Draconibacterium halophilum: one gene and its partner. The protein of the gene in region 1 interacts with the protein of each later gene in a pairwise test. Links are inferred from orthologs where the notes say so. Each region holds a gene or a part of one and is shown on either strand. Other genes may lie near its edges.

What was found.
Region 2: the proteins of ruvA (region 1) and ruvC interact in binary tests that used the Escherichia coli proteins (3 or more experiments, as listed by UniProt). The link is inferred for Draconibacterium halophilum from one-to-one orthologs.

What each region holds. Positions count from the first base shown.
Region 1 is NZ_CP048409.1:4,243,349-4,254,214, forward strand. Bases 4,325-7,293 are described here. They hold ruvA (Holliday junction branch migration protein RuvA), read left to right. Parts: upstream 4,325-5,502; coding sequence 5,503-6,084; downstream 6,085-7,293. Other genes in these bases: pdxA (4-hydroxythreonine-4-phosphate dehydrogenase PdxA), read left to right, coding at 4,381-5,490; sov (T9SS outer membrane translocon Sov/SprA), read left to right, coding at 6,170-7,293. Also shown: G0Q07_RS17270 (tetratricopeptide repeat protein), read right to left, coding at 1-1,379; G0Q07_RS17280 (superoxide dismutase [Ni]), read left to right, coding at 2,162-2,638; G0Q07_RS17285 (leucyl aminopeptidase family protein), read left to right, coding at 2,838-4,259; more of sov, read left to right, coding at 7,294-10,866. UniProt on the Escherichia coli protein: The RuvA-RuvB-RuvC complex processes Holliday junction (HJ) DNA during genetic recombination and DNA repair.
Region 2 is NZ_CP048409.1:843,082-853,767, reverse strand. The notes cover bases 4,259-7,047. They hold ruvC (crossover junction endodeoxyribonuclease RuvC), read right to left. Parts: upstream 6,035-7,047; coding sequence 5,483-6,034; downstream 4,259-5,482. Other genes in these bases: G0Q07_RS03345 (DMT family transporter), read right to left, coding at 6,254-7,047; G0Q07_RS03355 (MalY/PatB family protein), read left to right, coding at 4,310-5,479. Also shown: G0Q07_RS03380 (ABC transporter ATP-binding protein), read right to left, coding at 1-784; G0Q07_RS03375 (hypothetical protein), read right to left, coding at 1,078-1,659; G0Q07_RS03370 (hypothetical protein), read right to left, coding at 1,890-2,474; G0Q07_RS03365 (hypothetical protein), read right to left, coding at 2,966-3,550; G0Q07_RS03360 (2-phosphosulfolactate phosphatase), read left to right, coding at 3,812-4,000; more of G0Q07_RS03345, read right to left, coding at 7,048-7,159; G0Q07_RS03340 (tetratricopeptide repeat protein), read left to right, coding at 7,433-8,275; G0Q07_RS03335 (hypothetical protein), read left to right, coding at 8,298-8,711; G0Q07_RS03330 (tetratricopeptide repeat protein), read right to left, coding at 8,770-9,996; G0Q07_RS03325 (tetratricopeptide repeat protein), read right to left, coding at 9,990-10,658.

The DNA of each region.
Region 1 (10,866 bases):
GATGGTATGGATGCGAGAAATCTCCGATAATCTCTCCTCTCGCCTTCTTTTGGTTTATCAACATAATAAATCTGGCTTCCATCCGCTGACCATCTAGGTTGCATTGCCTGGTTATCATGTAAAACTTTAGCAGCCTGTCCTCCTTTCGAAGGTAAAGTATACAATCCAAATTCCAGCCTAGAAGCAATTAATGCTCCTATTTTACTATCAGGTGTCCATCCTGCAAGTAGCCTTACTTCTTCAGTCCCAATTGGAGCTTCAATGCGTACTATTTTATTACTATTATTATCTGTTTCTGAGAAAGGGACAATAAGTATTTGTTTGCCAAGAGAATAATCTAAAAATGCGATCATTCTCCCATCAGGAGACCAGACAGGGCTGGAAGCTTTACCAGCATCTGCCAGTTTATGAGGGGTGCCTCCTTTAGCACTTACTACCCATAGACCCAAATCACCAGTACCAATTCCTTTATTTTTATCTTTGACATAAGCAATATATCTTCCATCGGGCGAAAAAGCAGGTTCGCGAGCTTCCATATCTGCAAGTTGTTCTGGTGAATTAGCTCCAATATCCAGTGAAAAGATATGCTGTTTATTCTCTTCTATTGCCGAGAAAGCAATTTTATTTGCATCGGGCGATAAACTAATTCGGTAATTTACGACACGTACATCACGGTAGTTTTCTATAATTTTTTTGGGGGTTCCTCCAACGGATGGCACCATGAAAATACTTTGGTTTTTCACATATTCTCCATTTTCATTATGTTTTGGATAGTCATTAAAAGCAATCCATTTACCATCCCGCGACCAATCCAATCCCGACCATTCCACTTCAATTCCATTCGTGTTCACCTGCACAGGAGTTCCCGGAATATTAGGCCCCAGATTTCCTGAAATTGGTGTTATCCAAATTTTTTTATCCGAAACATGTGCAAGCTTTTTACCATCGGGCGACAACTTAACCGACCACGAAAGCTTTGTTGGAATTTTAATTTTTGTAAATTTTGGATGCGGAGGAGTTTCTATTGCAACTTTCTCAACCTTAATCAACTTATTCAGCCTTTCCCTCGCTATTGCAACTTCCTGTTTCTCGCTCGGAAAATTATTAACCAATTGCTGATAGGCTTTTAAAGCTTCCTGGTTTCCCAGTTTTTCGTAACATAAGCCAACATGCAAAAGTGCTTTTGCCCGTAATGAATTACCAGCTTCCGAATTATCAGCAACTTGCTTATAAAGATTAATGGCATCTAAGAGTTCGCCTACTCCCTCTTCTTTAACCAAAGCTTTCTGGTAGGTTTGTTCAGGATTTTGAGAAAAGACATTGCATTGGCTTCCGAAAACGAAAGACATAATAATCAGAATAGTGATAATTGGTTTCATTTTAATTTCCTCCGAATTAAGTTTAACTACGTAGTCAAAATTACTTCGTTGCAAAATGCACAGTGTCACACGAAAGTATGGGTTTTGTAAAAATTGTGTCATGAGGATAACAAAACCAGTTTACACAAAAAAATCAGAGATATAAAGATGTAGTTGTTTGTTATGCAGTTTCCCAGCATATTGAAATTAGAGAAGTTGCGGACACTTCTACATCTTAAATTGGAAAACCTAAGTTTGGTGGTAACGACCACCTTTCTTTCTTAGCCTTAATTAACCTTCAATTTATCTAATAACCTGACAGAACTTGCAACCCATGTAACTCCTTGAATTTCTTTGAACTACCATTCATTTCTCATGAATTTATAACAAAATCGATGGTTTATTATAAATTGTTGCAACCCTGACTTCTGTAAGACTGAATTATGTAATTCGTTATTATGCAAGGGTTTGAAACATTTGTAAATGAAAAAAGGTCGCCAAAATTGACAACCTTTTTTGAGGTGCTCCCCAGGTTGGACTTGAACCAACGACCTACGGATTAACAGTCCGCCGCTCTAACCAACTGAGCTACTGGGGAAGATTAATTCCCTTCTGTGAGAACGTTTGCTTTTCAAAAGCGATGCAAAAGTAATAGCTTTTATTAAAAGTCAAAACTTTTATTCAAAAAAAATCAATTTTAAAATCGATTCCCCATCGAAGGAAATTATTCAAAAAATTCAAACCATATTCTACTTTTATTGTTATACAGGCAGTTATTAAATACAAATATTTAAAATAGAGAAATGAAAAAAATTACACAACTTTTATCCGCTGCCTTTATTTTTGGCATAATTACACTTTCAAGTTATCAGGCTAAAGCACATTGCGAAATTCCGTGTGGAATTTATGGCGACTCGGTACGCATTGCCCTGTTATACGAACACATTGAAACCATTGAGAAATCGATGAATCAGATCAACGAATTATCGAAATCAGACAGCCCCGATTACAATCAATTGGTTCGCTGGGTGATGAACAAAGAAGAGCATGCCAAAGAAATGCAGGAAATTGTAAGCCAGTATTTTTTGCACCAGCGGGTTAAAATTGCCTCATCGGCCGACGAGGCAGCTTATAGAAAATATGTAAAACAACTGGAACTGTTACATCACATTTCGGTATTTGCCATGAAAAGCAAACAAAGCACCGATTTAAGTATTATTGATACACTTCGCGAAAAGCTTCATCTTTTCGAGCATGCCTATTTTGGCGACGACCATTAAAAATTTCAATAACAATACATAAAGAAAGGGCCTTAATTTAAGGTCCTTTTTTGTAGTTACTATTCAATACAAATCGTCTTTAGAAGGAATTATGCTGTCGGCTTCCATCGGTGAATTAACAATCGGCTGTCAACTGTTTCGTTTGTTTAAGCAAATCAACTGGCATTTAATCCTTATTTTAGCCTAAAAAATAAAACGTATGATCCCAAAAATATCCATTGCCTCCACAATAGCAGAAAACAATTCATTGGCCTGTTTATCCACCAATTTAAAAGAAGTTTCGAGCCAACTCACAGAAACAGAAACAACTTTCCTGAAAAAGAAATTTGAAAAAGAAGATGCCTGTACGATTAGCCGTTATCCACATTTGCTCTTTTTTGGCAAAATAAAAACCGACAAAGAACACTACCAACAGGCTGAAATGGCAAGGGTGGCCGGTACAAAACTTTACGATGAATTAAAATCGTCAGGTGAAACTTCCGTTCAACTGACAAATTTCTGTAGTATAAATTTGTTGCCAGCATTTCTCGAAGGGTTGCTGCTTAACACTTATACTTTCGACAAATACAAAAAAGAGAAAGAGACATTTTTGCTTGAGAATATTTTAATCGTTGACGAAAAAATCAATACTGAAAAAATCAACGAAATTGTAAATACTACAAAAGCAACTTTTGTAGCCCGCGACCTAGTTAACGAGCCACTCTCATTTCTCACAGCAAGTCAGTTATCAAAAGAAATTGAAAAGCTGAGTAACGAAGCCGGTTTCACTCTTGAAGTCTTTAACAAGAAAAAAATTGAAATCCTGAAAATGGGAGGTCTGCTTGCGGTGAACAAAGGAAGTATCGATCCGCCTACTTTTAACATCCTCGAGTGGAAACCAGAAAATGCAATTAATAAAAAACCAATTGTTTTTGTGGGAAAGGGTGTTGTATACGACACAGGCGGGCTGAGTTTAAAACCCACTCCAAATTCCATGGATTACATGAAATCAGACATGGGCGGAGCTGCCACAATTGTAGCAGCAATTTATGCGGCCGCATTAAATAAACTTCCGCTTCATATTGTTGGGTTGGTTCCTGCCACCGATAATCGACCAGACGGGAATGCCTACGTGCCCGGCGATATCATAAAAATGTTCGACGGAACAACCGTTGAGATAAAAAATACCGATGCCGAAGGTCGGTTAATTCTTGCCGACGCATTAAGCTATGCAAAAAAATACAAGCCACAACTGGTAATTGATTGTGCCACATTAACCGGCTCGGCCGATATTATTACCGGACCACACGCAGCGGTGGTAATGGGTAATACTGCCAAAAACGTGGAGCGATTAAAACAATCGGGATTAAACACCTACGAACGGCTGATAGAAGTTCCATTGTGGGAGGAATATGCAGTACCATTAAAATCTCCAATTGCCGACCTGAACAACCTTGGCACCCGCGAAGGGCAAACAACAATAGCCGGAAAGTTTCTGGAACATTTTACCGATTACAACTGGATTCATGTTGATATGGCTGGAACAGCTTTCAGAAAAGAAAAAGATGCATACCGCCCTGCCGGAGGTACGGGTTACGGAACCCGTTTACTCTACAATTTTCTGAAATCGCATATTCAGTAAATCAAGGTATATTCCCGTCAAATCAATTTGCATCTGCCACTAACGCAACCATGCTCAATTCAATTAAATAAATTAACTTTGCATCGCAAAAAAAAGGGCAAATTATCTGAAACAAAATATAATGACTAAACAAAATACAATACGAATTGGAATCACGCACGGAGATATTAACGGAATTGGCTATGAAGTAATTTTAAAAACACTTTCCGATCCGCGTATACTCGAAATGTGCACCCCTATTGTTTATGGCTCACCCAAAGTAGCAGCCTATCATCGAAAAGCATTAAACATAAACGACGTTAGTTTTAATCATATTCGCAACACAAAAGAATTATTACACAAAAAAGCAAACATTATTAACTGTGTTGACGAGAATGTTCGCGTAGAGCTGGGCAAGTCAACCAACGAAGCCGGAATTTCATCTTTTGATGCATTAGACCGCGCTACAAGCGATCTGCAAAAAGGGCACATCGATGCATTGATTACTGCACCGATCAACAAAGACAATATTCAAAGCGAAGAATTTAACTTCCCGGGACACACCGAGTTTCTGGCGCAAAAATTCGAAACAAAAGACTACGCGATGTTGATGGTAAGCGAATCGCTGAAAATTGGTGTGGTAACAACCCATATTCCAATTTCTAAAGTGTCGGAAAGTTTGAATAAAGATACCATCCTTTCTAAAATCAGGATCATTGCCAAATCGCTGCAGCAAGATTTTGCCATTACCAAACCGCGAATTGCAGTTTTTGGTTTGAATCCACATGCCGGCGATAATGGGTTGATCGGAACTGAAGACAAAGAAATAATTCTTCCGGCCGTTATTCAGGCTAAAAAAGAAGGCATTATGGCATTGGGTCCCTACCCTGCCGATGGTTTCTTTGGATCAGAAGACTACCGAAAATTTGATGCGATACTGGCCATGTATCACGACCAGGGATTAATACCTTTTAAACTGGCTTCGTTCGAGCGCGGAGTAAACTACACTGCAGGACTACCTGCAATACGTACGTCGCCGGCCCATGGCACAGCCTATGCAATTGCCGGAGAAGGAAAAGCATCTCCTGAATCATTCCGCCAGGCTTTGTACCTTGCTATCGATATTCATAAAAACCGAAGTATTTACAGCGAGATCAGCAAAAACCCGCTGAAAAGATATGACATTAACCCCAATCAGGTTGATGAAAGTGTTGATATTGAAGCTTCGGATGAGGAAGAAGATACATTATAAAATTGCTTTGCCATGTACGAATTCATTAAGGGTAACATTACCGAAATAAGTGCTACTAATGTTATTGTAGAAACTTCTGGCGTTGGTTACTTCGTTCATATTTCATTAAACTCTTACAGTGCCCTCAACGGTAAAAAAGAAGTTAAAGTTTTTTTGCACCAGGTAGTCCGCGAAGATGCCCATACACTTTATGGTTTTGCTACTACCACTGAACGCGAATTATTTCGCAACCTCATTTCGGTGAACGGGGTGGGTGCCAACACGGCAATTATGATGCTTTCGTCGCTTGATCCTGATGAATTAAAAGCTGCTGTAACAACCGAAAATGTAGCTGTTCTTAAAGCAGTAAAAGGTATTGGTGCAAAAACGGCACAGCGTATCATAATCGACCTAAAAGATAAACTCGGAAAAATACCGGATTCGGGGCAAATTTTAACTGTTGCAGACAATACTATCAGGAATGAATCGTTATCTGCATTAGTCATGCTTGGTTTTGTGAAGAAAGATGCAGAGAAGACAGTATCGAAGATACTTCAAGAACAACCTGGAGCAAGCGTTGAGAGCGTAATAAAACAAGCATTAAAAAGGTTATAAATTTACCATTTTCGAAAAGAAAAAACCTGACGTGAAGTAGCAACCATTTTTTTCGAAAAGCCTTTGTTGTAGTAATTTTAATGAAATGACACTTAGCCGAAGTTTACCTAAAATATTCTTCATTTTAATTGTATTTTTTGCCCTTTCAGTTCCTTTTAAAGGAGAGGCTCAGGAATTGCCTGAAATAGATACAACGGGCACATTGCCCTACCCTTTCGAGGACCAACCTGCCTTTGGATATCCTACCCAGGATTCCTCAAAATTATACCTAAGCAAACCCAACAATATTAAATACGAAATTGAGTACGACCCCATAACAGGCCAGTACGTTTTTTACGAAAAAGTGGGATCGCTGAATTATCGTCTGCCACAAAGTATGTCGCTCGACGATTATTTGGAGTACGATTTCGATAAATCAATACAGGACTACTGGCGATCGAGAACACAACAGGAATCGATTGACGCACGCGGAGGGCTGCTCCCCAAACTTACAATCGGCAGCGAGGCATTTAACCGTATTTTTGGAGGCAATACCATCAATATTCAGCCTCAGGGTTATGTTGAAGTAAGCTTTGGTTACCAGGTAAACAAGACCGAAAACCCATCTATTCCTGAACGTTTACGAAAAGTTCCCACCTTCGATTTCGACGAGAAGATTCAGATGAACGTTACCGGCCAGATCGGTACAAAAATGAATATGCGGGTAAACTACAACACCGAGGCTACTTTTGATTACGAAAACAAAATGAACCTCGAATACACCGGCGACGAAGACGAGATTCTGAAACGTATTGAAGCCGGTAATGTGTCGTTACCTTTAAATGGTTCGTTAATAACCGGCGCCTCAAACCTGTTTGGGGTAAAAGCCGAAATGCAATTCGGGAAACTTACGGTAACCACACTGTTCTCGCAACACCGTGGCGAATCAAAAACGGTAGAAACTGAAGGTGGTGCACAGGTGGCAACATTCGATATTTCGGCTGCCAACTACGATGCCAACCGTCACTTTTTCCTGGCGCAATATTTCCGCGATAATTATAATGAGTGGTTAAAAAGTACAGCTGTTCCGCGTTCTCCCATCACCATTAACAAAGTGGAAGTTTGGGTAACCAACAAATCGAATGACTTTGATGACTCGAGGAATATACTTGCCTTTCAGGATCTGGCAGAACACGATCCACACATTTACAACAATATTCCGCAGTTTCAGGCAAATAATGGGCTGCCTTTCCCTCAGAGTGTATTCCCCGGCAACCAGGCTAATGGCCTTTACAACGAAATGAGGACAACCTACAGCGATGTGCGTCAGGTTCAGAATATTTCAAGTGTAATGGCTCAATTCGGTCGGGACTTTGTTGGCGGTACTGATTTTGAAAAAATTGAGCAGGCACGAAAACTAAACGAATCAGAATATACCATAAATCAGCAACTGGGTTATATCTCCCTAAACAGTGCATTGAACACTGATGAAGTGCTGGCAGTAGCCTTTAACTTTACATACAACGGTCAAACATTTCAGGTAGGAGAATTCTCAACCGATGGTATTGATGCACCGAAAACGCTCTTTATGAAGCTGTTGAAAGGCACCAACTTGTCGCCGGGAAAACCAACCTGGAACCTGATGATGAAAAACATTTATAACCTGAATGCTTATCAGCTGACCAGCGACGATTTTGAATTGAATGTGGTATACCAGAACGATTCAACAGGAACTTACATCAACTACCTGCCCGCATCGCGAATTGAAGGACATATTCTTCTGGAGGTAATGCGGCTGGACATGCTTAACTCGCAACTCGACCCAACAAAAGACGGGGTGTTCGACTACGTTAATGGCATTACGGTGAATTCCAATACCGGGCGTATTATTTTCCCTGTTGTTGAACCTTTTGGTAGTCACCTGGCCGATTCAATACAAGACCCGTCGTATATTGAACAATTCACATTCCAAACGCTATACGATTCTACACAGGTAAAAGCAGAACAAGATGCTGAACACAATAAGTACAGGCTTACCGGAAGTTACAAAGGTTCTTCAAGTTCCGATATCGCACTGGGAGCTTTAAACCTTACACAAGGTTCGGTAAAAGTTACTGCCGGCGGACAGGTACTTACCGAGAATGTTGATTACACCGTAGACTACACACTGGGTAGGGTTAAAATTATAAATCAGGCACTGCTCGAAGCCGGAACTCCAATTCAGGTTTCTACCGAAAGCGAAGACCTGTTTACCATGCAGCGAAAAACCTTAATGGGAACGCATGCCAACTATGCTTTCTCCGATAATTTTAACATAGGGGCAACCGCCTTGTGGATGAACGAGCGCCCGCTAACAGAAAAAGTGGATTATGGCGATGACCCTATTTCGAACCTGATGTATGGACTTGATGCCCGCTACAACACCGAAGCGCCTTTTATTACCAAAGCACTGGATGCCTTACCGTTTTATTCGACCAATGCGGCATCGTCAATCGATGTGGAAGCAGAATTTGCACAACTGGTACCGGGAAGTTCAAAATCGATTGACGGAGCAGTTTATGTTGATGATTTTGAAGCGACCAAAACAGCTATCGATATGCGTACCCGCTCGTCGTGGATGCTGGCCAGTACGCCACAGTTCCAGAATAACATGTTTCCGGAAGCCAACCTGAGTAATTCGCTCGAATATGGTATAAACCGTGCAAAGATTGCGTGGTACAATATTGATCCTTTGTTCCTGAGAAATAACTCTCTAACACCCGACTATATTAAAAATAACAGAGAATTACAATCGAACCACCTTGTACGTGAGGTGTTTGAGCAAGAGATATTCCCTGAACGTGAATTTACCACGGGTGAACCAACAAATATTGCGGTGCTTGATTTGGCCTATTACCCAACTGAACGGGGCCCGTATAACTACGATACCGGCAACTCCAATTTCTCGGCCGGGGTAAATGCCGATGGTTCGCTGCGCGATCCAGAGTCACGATGGGGTGGTATTATGCGTGAAATTCAAACCAGCGATTTTGAGAATGCCAATATCGAGTACATTGAATTCTGGATGATGGATCCGTTTGTTAACGACACCACGGGCGAAAAATCTGGTGGAGATCTTTATTTCAACCTTGGGGAAATCTCGGAAGATCTATTGAAAGATTCGAGAAAATCTTTTGAAAACGGACTGCCAACCACTTCCGAATTAAACAATGTTGACACTACTATTTGGGGCCGTGTTTCAACACAGCAGTCGTTGGTAAATGCTTTTGATAACACTACCGATTCGCGCCAATACCAGGATGTAGGTTTTGACGGATTGAATGATGATGACGAGTCTACACATTTCCAGCAATACCTGCAGGAACTTCAGCTAAAAGTAAACGACGACGTTTACCAGCAGGCACTAAACGACCCTTCGTCGGATAACTTCCACTATTACCGCGGTTCAGATTACGACCAGCAGGAATTAGGTATTCTGGAACGCTACAAACAATACAACAATCCGGAAGGAAACTCGCCAACTTCGGAAATGTCGCCCGAAAGCTATCCAACTTCGGCAACTACATTGCCCGATATTGAAGACATTAACGATGATAATACCCTTAACGAATACGAGCGCTATTTCCAATACCGTGTAAGCCTCCGCAAAGAGGACATGGAGCTGGGAAATAACTACATATCGGATGTTAGACGCGCACGCGTTGAGCTTAAAAATGGCGAGATTGGCGAAGTTGACTGGTACCAGTTTAAGATTCCGGTAAATGATCCGGATGCGGTTATTGGAGATATCAACGACCTGAATTCTATTCGTTTTATGCGACTGTTTATGCATGGTTTTGAAGATCCCACAGTTTTGCGTTTTGCCACCCTCGACCTTGTTCGGGCTGATTGGCGCCGCTACACCGGCGATATTCTGCAGGATGGTGCAATTCCTTCACCCAATGCTCAGTTTGATATTTCGGCGGTTAGTATTGAAGAAAATTCAAGTCGCGAACCCGTGAACTACGTTTTACCTCCGGGAGTATCTAGGGTAATCGACCCCGCCAACCCGCAGCTGCGGCAGTTGAACGAGCAGTCGATTGAAATGAAAGTAACAGAACTGGAACAGGGTGATGCACGTGCAGCATACAAATCGTTGTACATGGATTTCAGAAGGTACAAAACCCTGAAAATGGAAGTGCACGCTGAAGAAATTGATGAATTCCCACTGGAAGATGACGAACTGTATTTCTTTATTCGTATGGGATCGGACTACAACTACAACTATTACGAATATGAGGTACCATTAACACTAACCCCTGAGGGGAATTATAATGGCGATATTGAAAGTGATCGCTATATGGTTTGGCCCGATCAAAACCGGATTAATATTCCGCTTGAGCTGTTTACCAATCTTAAACTGCAACGTAACGATGCCATGCGAATGGAAGGTGCTAGCGTTTCGATACAAGATGTTTTTGAAGGTTCGCACGATGGATGGAACGACGGTAAAAATCGGGTAAAAGTGAAAGGTAGCCCGAATCTGGGTAATGTTGAAGTGTTTATGATGGGTGTACGCAACAAACGAGGACAGTTAAACACCGGACCAAAATCGGTAATTGTTTGGGCCAACGAATTACGCTTAACGGATTTCGACGACGAAGGTGGCTGGGCGGCTAATGCAAGGGTTTCAACACGTTTAGCCGATCTGGGTAGCGTGGTGGTTGCCGGACGTAAACGCACCGCCGGCTTTGGTGGTATCGACCAAAATATTAACAGTAGAATGATAGACGACCTGAACGAGATTGATGTTGCGGCATCGAT
Region 2 (10,686 bases), 3.4 Mb from region 1 along the record:
CTTGTACTTCCCAACCTCCGTCAATAGGAATGGTAGAAATTACAGGGTATTTTTCATTTATCTCGTGATATTCTTTTTCAGTAGCTTCAATTAGCCAAACATGTCCTTCGGCTTGTTTTACCAACTGCTCGGGCGATCCTGAAAAAGCCAGCTTCCCCTCATTTAGCAAGGCCATGTTATCGCATGTACTTGAAATATCGCCAACAATGTGTGTCGATAAGATAATAATTACATCGCGGGTACTAATGGTTGAGAGAAGGTTCCGAAATCGAATTCGCTCTTCCGGGTCGAGGCCCGTAGTTGGCTCATCAACAATAATAATCTGCGGATCGTTTATCAGCGCCTGTGCAATGCCCAATCGCCGTTTCATACCTCCTGAAAGTTTATTTGCATTTCTGTCGCGCACTTCAAACAAACCTACTTCTTCAAGCATTTGGTCAACGGCAGTCCTGCGGGCTGCGCCACTTCTCATTCCTGCTAAACGAGCAGTATAATCAAGAAACTCCGATGTTTTCAACTTCGAGAAGAAACTAAAATCCTGGGGCAAATAACCTAACATTGAGCGAATTTGTCTACGATGTTTCGAAAGTTCGTAATCGTTAAAATATACTTTCCCGCTTGATGGTTTCATCAGGGTTACCAAAATACGCATCAGGGTTGATTTTCCAGCCCCGTTTGGACCTAAAAGGCCAAACATACCATTTGGAATTTCAAGGTTCAGGTTATTTACAGCGTAACTACCTCCCTTGTAAATTTTGTTTAGATTTTCTATTTTAATATGCACTTTGCAATAAAATTTTAAGAGAACACTGCTTTGGACTTACAAAGCTTAAAATCGTTTAATATTGTTGGTGCACTTTTATTACTATAATTACAGGCTCTGAATCATTTCTTCTGTTTTTCACCGTTAAGAGCCAGAAAATGCTACTTATTATCAGGCATGAGGGCTAATTTTTCTAAAACTTTAATAGCAATTGAGGCATAAAAAAAGCTCTGCAAAAGATTACAAAGCTTTCCTGCGCATTCATAAAAAAGCAAATATGGGAGTTAACAACTACAGATTAAAAACACTATCCGCTATAATGCTACGGTATAACTATGGTGCTTAACATAGTCGGTTAACACAATCTCGTAGGTGCCTTTTTTTAACTGGCCAAAATCCAGCATAGTGTGAATACTAATATCGCGGCCCAAATTGGCTCCTTTAATACGTTCTCCGTTTTGGTATACATTAATAAACACTGGTTTTTGCCAGGTATTTAAGAACGACACATTCACCATTTTATCATTTACCCTAAAATAAGGCTCATAACAATGCGAGGCAGAACTCACCGTAATTTTTTCATCTTTAACGCTCATTATTCGATTAATGCTCTCGTTGCCGTAGTTCACACTTAAACAATACAAACCATCGCCTAACTCCGAAAAATCGAACATTTTTTTAAACGCTGTCTGTCGTTTGGTTTGATTGTGGTAAAGCACTTCTCCATCGGCATTGGTGAGGGTTACTTGCAAAGGTGCTTCTTTTGCCGAACTATAGGCCAGCATTGCTGTGTTCCCTTTAACCTGTACAACACTCATTTTTGGTAACTCGGTGGCACTTGCTGCTCCCGCAACAAAAAATGCCAGGACTATTACAGTCCAAATTTTTGTTTTCATGACTTTCTATTTAATTGTTTTCTATATAATAGACACAAAAACAACAGCTTAGTTACGGCCTTACACTAGCTTATCGACGAACAACGAGCTACGGTAGACAAACACAAAAAAAACCGAATCAAACGACCGGCTAATTACAATAGAATTTGGGGTAAATTAAAGTAGTAAACAGAAAAAAGGCTATCAGTGAATTTCTGACAGCCTTATCTAAATTAATAACATTTTCTATTCTATTTAACTAAACTAAATGAAAAATCATTATTCAATGAACTCAAAACAACTTCGTATTCTCCTTCTCTCAACGAAGAAAGATCATAACCCGCAGCAACATTGAAGTCTTTTCCTAGCTTTGATTCGTAAACCAAACCATTTTCATCATAAATATTCAAACTAAGCGACTCCTGATCAAAGTTCAAATAAGTAAGTTTTAACACATCACCAGCAAATGCAAAGTAAGGATCAATTCTTAATTTTGATTCTCCTACAAAAATACCTTTTGATGCAACTTCGAAATCTTTCAGGATACGTGTGTCGTTTACCCGAACGTCCATTGTGTAATTTCCGTTTTCAAGATTTGCAAAATCATAAATCTTTTGATACGAATTTAATGGCTTTGTTGTTTGTTTGTAGTACACCAACTCTCCATTCTCTGCATGAATGCTCAACTCGAACAAAGATGCGTTTTCATTCTGAATTGTAATTACCGCTCTGTCGGCTGACAAAGGAACTAAATTCATTTTGGGCTTCTCAACGGCTGTTGCAATTGCTACAATTGCTACTGCCAATACTGTAGATAATAATTTAATTGTTTTCATAACCATTCTTTTTTTTGTTTAACATTGAATGACAGTACAAATATAAATGTTCTACAGCATATATGCCAAATAACATATTTAAAAAATTAATTATTTACATTATATTTAACATTGAAGTTAACATCAAAACATTTAAATGACCTTATAATGCTAGTTTCCAGAGCTTTCAAAACTCAGCACAAAATCATATCAATTTCCGTGCCACTTTATTGCTATTCATGTTAAATAATTTTTAGCATATCTGCAATAAACAGTTAAACTGCAAAGCACCAACCAACACAAAACAACCAAAAAGCAACGCGCAAAACCACGAAAGAAACAAAACAAGAACAAATCGCGAATCAAACCCCCAAAAAAACTACCCAACCCCAACAACCCCACACAAAGGACGGAACACAAAAAAACCGACTCTAACAAATCGGCATCCATAAACAAAAAAAGGCTGCCGGAAAATCCCGACAGCCTCATTCAAACCAATAACATTTTCTAAACTATTTCTCTAAACTAAATGAAAAATCATTATTCATAGAAGTCAAAGCCACCTCATACTCCCCTTCTTTCAATGCAGAAAGATCATAGCCAGCAGCAACATTAAAACCTCTTCCAAGTCCCGACTCGTAAACCAAGCCATTTTCATCATAAATACTCAAATTTAGCGACTCCTGGTCGAAGTTCAAATAAGTAAGCTTTAACACATCGCCGGCGAATGCAAAATAAGGATCAATTCTTAATTTTGATTCACCTACAAAAATTCCTTTTGATGCCACTTCAAGTTCCTTCAGCAAACGCGTGTCGTTTACACGCAGGTCCATTGTATAATTTCCGTTTTCAAGATCTGCAAAATCAAACACCTTCTGATAAGCACTTGATGGCTCAGCAGTTTGTTTATAATAAACCAACTCTCCGTCTTCTGCATAAATGCTCAATTCGAAATTAGTCGCTTCTTCATTCTGAATAGAAACCACCGCTCTGTCTCCCGACAAAGGAACTACATTCATTTGTGGCCTCTCAACGGCTGTTGCAGCTATCACCGCAACAACTGCCAATACTGTAAATAATAATTTAATTGTTTTCATAATCATTTCTTTTCTGTTCAAAATTTAATTGTCAGTGCAAACATATATGTTTTACAGCATGCATGCCAAATAACATATTAAAATAATTAAATAAAGCCTTTATATTTAACATTGGAGTTAACATGGGAAATTTAAACGCTACATACTACCTTTATTTATATGCTTTGTGTATTTATGACGCTTTTACTATACAATCTTCGTGCCAATTACACACGAGCCATGTTAATTAATTTTTAGCATATCTTAAAAAAACGGTTAATAATGAAGGCAAACATACTATACCTGCTTGAGGGAGCGCAAGCTGCAAAAGGAAAAGTTGTAATACTAGATGTGCTACGCGCTTTTACTACAGCCTGTTACACTATAAACAAAGGAATTGAAACCATTATCCAAGTGGGCGATATTGAATTAACTTACTTGTTAAAAATAGGAGTCCCGATTAGCTTTTAGTAGACGAACATCATGAACAAAAACCTGAAGGTTTCGGTTTTGGCAATTCTCCAACACATATTAATGATGCTATAATCCCAGCCAAAACAATGGTGCAACCGATTAAGGAAAAAGACGGCGTCGTTTTGTTGATCTGACTACCGAAAAGCTGGTTGCCGGAAAATGATTTTCATCTATGCATAAACATCAATCATTTTGATTTTATTCTGAAAGTTGAAAAAAAAGGTGAATTAAATTATCTTCGAAAACTTAAAATTTAAACGGGTTTGTCAAATCATACACTTTGACAAATTAAAAGCCTTGATACAAATGAAACAATACAACTTTGACGAAATAGTTCCGCGTAAAGGAACCAACTGCTTAAAACACGATGCACTTGAACGTTTTTTCAACTCGGCCGATGCATTGCCACTTTGGGTGGCCGATATGGATTTTAAAACACCCGATTTTATTGTGGATGCCATTAAAAAGCGTGCTGAGCACGAAATCCTTGGTTACTCCTTTCGCCCTGATTCGTATTTCGAGGCGGTTATAAACTGGATGAGCCGGCGCCATCAGTGGGAAATTGAAAAAGAATGGATTTCGTTTAGCCCGGGAGTAGTGGCAGGCTTGACATACGCCATCGAAAGTTTTTCGAAACCCGGCGACGGCGTTGTGGTTCAGCCACCCGTATATTTTCCATTCTTCGACAGTGTAAAAGGCACAAAACGAAAAATGATTCAAAACCCGCTGAAGAATGAGAATGGCCGCTATACTTTCGATCTGAAAGATTTGAAATCGAAGATTGATGAAAATACCAAACTCCTGCTGCTTTGTAACCCGCAAAATCCGGGAGGTATGGTTTGGACAAAAGAAGAACTGGCTGCCCTTACCGATATCTGCCTTGAGAACGATATCATGATTATTTCAGACGAAATACATTCCGACTTAATATATAAAGGCCATAAACACATTCCGCTTGCAAGCATTTCCGACGAAGTAGCGCAGAATTGTATGGTTAGCATGGCGCCGAGTAAAACCTTTAATGTGGCTGGACTTTCGTCGTCGCTGGTGATCATCCCAAACAAAAGAAAAATGGCTGCTTACGAACGCACCATTGGCGTTGGCCATCTGGGCATGGGAAATATTTTCGGGACAATAGCACTTGAAGCCGCTTATACCCACGGCGACGAATGGCTGGATCAATTACTGGAATACCTGTGGGGAAATTATCAACTGCTTGAAAACTTTATTCAGAAAAAGCTGCCACGTGTAAATGTAATGAAACCGGAGGCTACATACCTTATCTGGATGGACTTTTCGGATTATGGCATGAAAAACGAAGAACTGGCAAAATATACGGTAGAAAAAGCCGGTGTTGCATTGAATGACGGTGGCCGTTTTGGAATTGGCGGCGATGGGTTTCTTCGTCTCAACATCGGTTGTCCGCGCAGTGTATTGCAGGAAGCGCTTGAGCGACTGGAGAAGGCATTCGGGTAAAAGTTATTTTAGCTTACCGGGATTCTTTTTAACAAAATCGGACCAGTTTTTATACTCTTTCGATTTTTGCGGCTTGTTCATTTGTATAAAATGACAAATGGCCACTGCCACCGCATCGGTTTCGTCGAGCATTTTATCCATATCCTTCAGGTCGTAAACTTTTTGCAGAAAATAAGCGACCTGCTCTTTCGAGGCGCGGCCCATTCCGGTTATCGATTGCTTTACCAGCAAAGGTGCGTATTCATGAATCGGCACATCGTGCACCAGTGCGGCAGCCATCAATACACCTTGTCCGCGGCCAAGCTTTAACATCGACTGCACGTTTTTACCATAAAACGGTGCTTCAATGGCCATAACATCGGGCTTGTATTCTTTTACTAAATGCAACGCCCGTTCGTGCAGGTATTTCAAACGCATATAATGGTCGGAATACCTTTTGGGTGTGATGTTTCCCATGTGTAAAATCACCGGCTTTTTATTTCTCACCTCTACCAAACCATAGCCGGTTACCGTTGTTCCGGGATCGATACCCAATATACGAAGCGGTTTATCCATTCGATGAAAATAGTAATTTGTTGCTAAGCTGCCGCCAAAAGTACTGATATTGTTTCATTCCTGCGGAACTTGAATTCAAAAAGGATATTTCGGACACCACTCAGGTTTTGTTTTTATTGAAACACATTAGACACGTAGATTACAATAGATTATTTAGCCAATTTTAGGATTTTCGATTGCCTATTACTATTTGCCAATTGCCTATTTAATTTAAAATCGTTAATCGTAATTCATCATTTCATTACGTTTTCTCCGGTCGAGTTGTTGAACCAGCACCCCCGAAACGATAAAAATCAAACCAATAAAAGTGGTAATATAAATGGTTTCCTTAAGAACAAGGTGAATAAAAACCAACGACAGAAACGGAGCAAAAAATACCAGATTACCAATTTTTGCATTGCTACTGGTAAGGTTCATAGCTTTTAACCACAGCACATAAGTAATGCCCACCTCAAAAACGCCAGAGTAAATGGTAGCTATAAATGCTTCGCCCCAATGTACCTTAAACGACGAAAACAGCGCCACTACCGGCACCAGATATATCATCCCGATGGCAAAATTAAGGAATAACTTTACCACCTGGTCGCGCGTGTCTTTCACATTAAAAATCCAGTACAACGACCACAAAATGGAACTTCCCACCGCCAGCACAACGCCCAGCGGATTGGTGTTACTAAATCCTTCGAATCCTCCCTGCGACGAAATAAAAAATACACCAACAAAACTGATCAGCAGCGCCACAAAACTTATCCAGCTGATTTTTTGTTTGAGCATGGGCACCGAAAGCAGTGCCAGTGTTATGGGCCAAACCATGTTAAGCGGCTGTGCCACTTGTGCCGGAAGCAGAGAATAGGCTTTAAATAAAACAAGGTAATAAAGCAGTGGATTAAAAGCCCCCATTAATAATGAATACGACCACTCGCGCGGTGTTTGCCTGAAAATTAAATGTGTTTTTCGTTGAAAGAGCAAAACTACAAACAGCAGCACTACCGTTACTACCGACACATAAAATATAAGCTGAATAAAATCATACTCGCGCAACGCCAGTTTAAACGAGGTGGCAACTGTCGACCAAAACAACACGGCTAAACCGGCATATAAATATGTTTTTACAATTCGCGACATAAGCAGGAAAAATCAAAACGCCAAAGTACGAAAAGAATTGACTTGACAGACATTAAAAGAATAACTCAAGCAAAACAAACAACGTAAAGCTCAGGTACGCTACGATGATCCTCTTGCTACAAAATCTTTGCAATCTTCTTCGGGTAATAAAGTCAAATTTTATGGTGCATTTTCAATTCAAAAAATAGAAATCAGATAATAAAACTTGTGGTTTCGATTTTTTATTTAATGTTTGTACCAGAACATTACACAGGTATTTAGACTTTAAAAAATATGAATAGATTATTTGCACTAATAGTTTTGTTTAGCTTCCCCGCAGTTTTACTTGCCAACCAGGCAGACAGCACAGCCAACACCATTGACGATCCCTTGTACAAACCTTTTATTGAGCGCTATATCCTTGACGAAATAAAAAGTTTACGCCAGGAAAACCAACAATTGCGCGCGCAGGTAACAAAACAAATCGCTGAGGCCAAGCTCGAATCTTCAGACCGGGCAATACAATACACAACCAGTACCATCAATAATATCTTTTATATTATAACTGCAGCAGCTTCGTTACTAGTGCTTTTGGGCTGGCGGTCGCTTAGCGACATAAAAAAAAGCATAAAGGCTGAGATGGAGAAGAAAATTCAAATGCTTACCGGCGATTATGAAAGCCGCCTGGAAGATATTGAAAAGAAAATGATCGATCGATCGAAGATAATCATTGAAACACAGCAGGATATTACAAACACCAATACCATTCACTCGTTGTGGATGCGCGCCGGACTTGAAAAGAGTGCAGAAGAAAAGATTTCGATTTATGATGAAATTTTACAAATAAACCCCAATGATATTGAAGCCATGACCTACAAAGCAGATGCGTTATTGGAAATAGGCGAGGTACGCTGGGCTTTAAACCTTTCGAATACAGCCATTGAGCTCGACAGCAATTACTATCTGGCATTTTGGCAACGCGCTTGTGCATATTCGCTAATGAATAAACAAGCAGAGGCGATAAAGGACCTTAAAACAGCACTTGAATTATCGGATGTTTCAACAGAAGAACTTCAGGCTGAAAAACATTTTGAAAACCTAAAGGACACGAAGGAATTTAAGGCGCTGTTAAGCTGACTTAATTTTACCCCAACGAAATATGAAAAAAATTAAATTATACCGCCCCAATGAAACGTTCAATAAAAATCATGCTTACAAGATTTTGGTCGATGAGGAAAAAGTGGCCGAGTTAAAAAACGGAGAAGAAGAAACTATTGAATTGGTTGATGACAAATCGTGTTTACAGGCAAAAAATCTATGGTGTGGAAGCAAAAAATTAATCATCTCTGATTCCGATAAAGATGAAACCGTAAAAGTATGCGGTAACAAATTTCTGAACAAACAAATGCCTTTTATTGGAACTCTGTTTCCTTTAACCGGAATTGTATTTTTCAGTGGCAGCAATGAACTATTAAAAAATATTGGTATTGTAATTCTGATTATACTGTTGCTGGGAATAATTGCAACATTGACGATTTGGAGGAACAAATGGCTAAACGTAAACAAAGAATAAAATACACATTCCAGCAAACTGGGGAATAGAAGTCTGTTCTTTGGAAATCTAACGTCCCCTAAAACTCTGAACTTTCAATAGCACGTTCAAACAAACCGTCTTTTCCTTCGGGTTCTATATCAGGGTATATTTTTCGTAGTTCCCGGTATTTCTCACGCGATTCTTCGGTAAACACACTTCCCGGGTAACTGGTCAGCATTTGTTTATACAACTCTTTTGCCTTTTCTTCCTGTCCCAGGTTGTAATGATTTATTTCGGCCAGCATGTACAAGGCATCGTCTCCCAGCAGGTCGTAGCTAAAATCGGTAACAATAGTTTGCAGGTATTCGGCAGCCATTGCGTAATTTTTGTTATCCACCTCAATTTTTGCTTTTCTAAACAGAATATTATCCACCAGTGAATGATACGGATATGTCTCGGAAATAGAATCTAAAACCAACATCGCTTCGTCGGGTCTGTTCTGGAAAAACAACAAATCGGCACGAGAAAATAGTTGCAGTGGTACTGCAGTAGTATCAAGGTTTAGGTTATTACCTATCAACATCGACAACTCCATGGCATCATTAGCCGTAAGTTTCGAAGTACTGGCTTTTAACACATCCAACTGCGCTTTTGCCCAACTGAAATTACCCATGTAATAGCCCAGTTTCGCTTTTTTCAGTTTTACTTCGTCGCCCAGCGAATTCTTTTTATTGGCTTCAATTACCTGCGAATAAATCAGCATCGCCTCCCACGGATCATCGGCATACACATAAATATCTGCCATTTCGGCCTTCAATTGCCCCAGCTGTTCGGGTTTTAGTTGTGGCACTTTTTCACCTTTCTCCAACACCGAAATTGCACTTTCAGTATCATTCAGATAAAAAGCCAGTAAATGGGCATACTCGCGCACCAGATTTAAGGTTGCCGGACCAATATTCAGATATTGCAACCCACTTTCAAATTCATCGGCCAAAGCTTTTCCCTGTTCCAAATCACTGTCCGCTTCATTGGTATATTCCATGTATTTTGCATGGATATTACGGGCATACGCCTGCGCATAAAAGGGAGTATCTTGCCCTTTATCCATTAAATAGGTGTAGGCTTTTTGGGCTTGAGCATATTCCTTATTTCGCAATGCCAAATCGCCCAACTGTGCAATCTGCCCGTCTTCAGCTCCGGTTCGCCTATCCAAAGCAATGGATTGACGCAAAGCACTCGAAAATTTCTTTTCTTGCAAAAAGAACCAAATCAGCAGTCGGTTATAACCAATAACACGGGGCTCGGTTTGAATACGTTTTAACACCTGCCCCTGAACTGTTCGCGCAGTGCGTTATCGATATCAAGCCGCATGGCCGACGACAAACTGCTTTGCACCCGTGCCAGGTGTTTTTCACCTTCGCGCAACAGGTTCAGATACTCCTCCATCATATTGGTATAATCGCGCAAATACAAATACGACCGTGCCAACTCGTAATTAAACGACTGGTCGGGCAAGGTATTTCTTCCTTTTAAATAAACATCGCGGGCCAGACCGTATTCTCCCCACGCTAAAAATGAATTGGCCGTAGTTAAAAATGCTCCGCGGTTGGCAGGTATTTTTTCAATCGCCTCGCGAAACATGGCATCGGCTTCTTCATCGCGGTTTTGTTTTTTATAAACCTGCCCTAAATGCACATAATATTCCGGGCGCGGTGTTTTTTGCTTTTTTATCTCGCGCTGAATTTCTGACTCTGCCTCATCATACTGTTCTAATCCGATTAAGCTGTTTATGTAATATCTGAAATACGTGCTGTTACGAGTCAGCTGGTGAACCTCCTTTAATAAAGGCGCTGCTTTTTCAAAGTCCTTCGCATTATAGTAGCGAATAGCCAGACTCGATTTTGTTTGAATCTCGGATCGCTTCTGTTGGGCAAATCCGGTATTCAATCCCGTAATTAATATCAATAGTATGAATATATATCTCATTGTTTTCTGCTTGTTGTACAAAAATAAC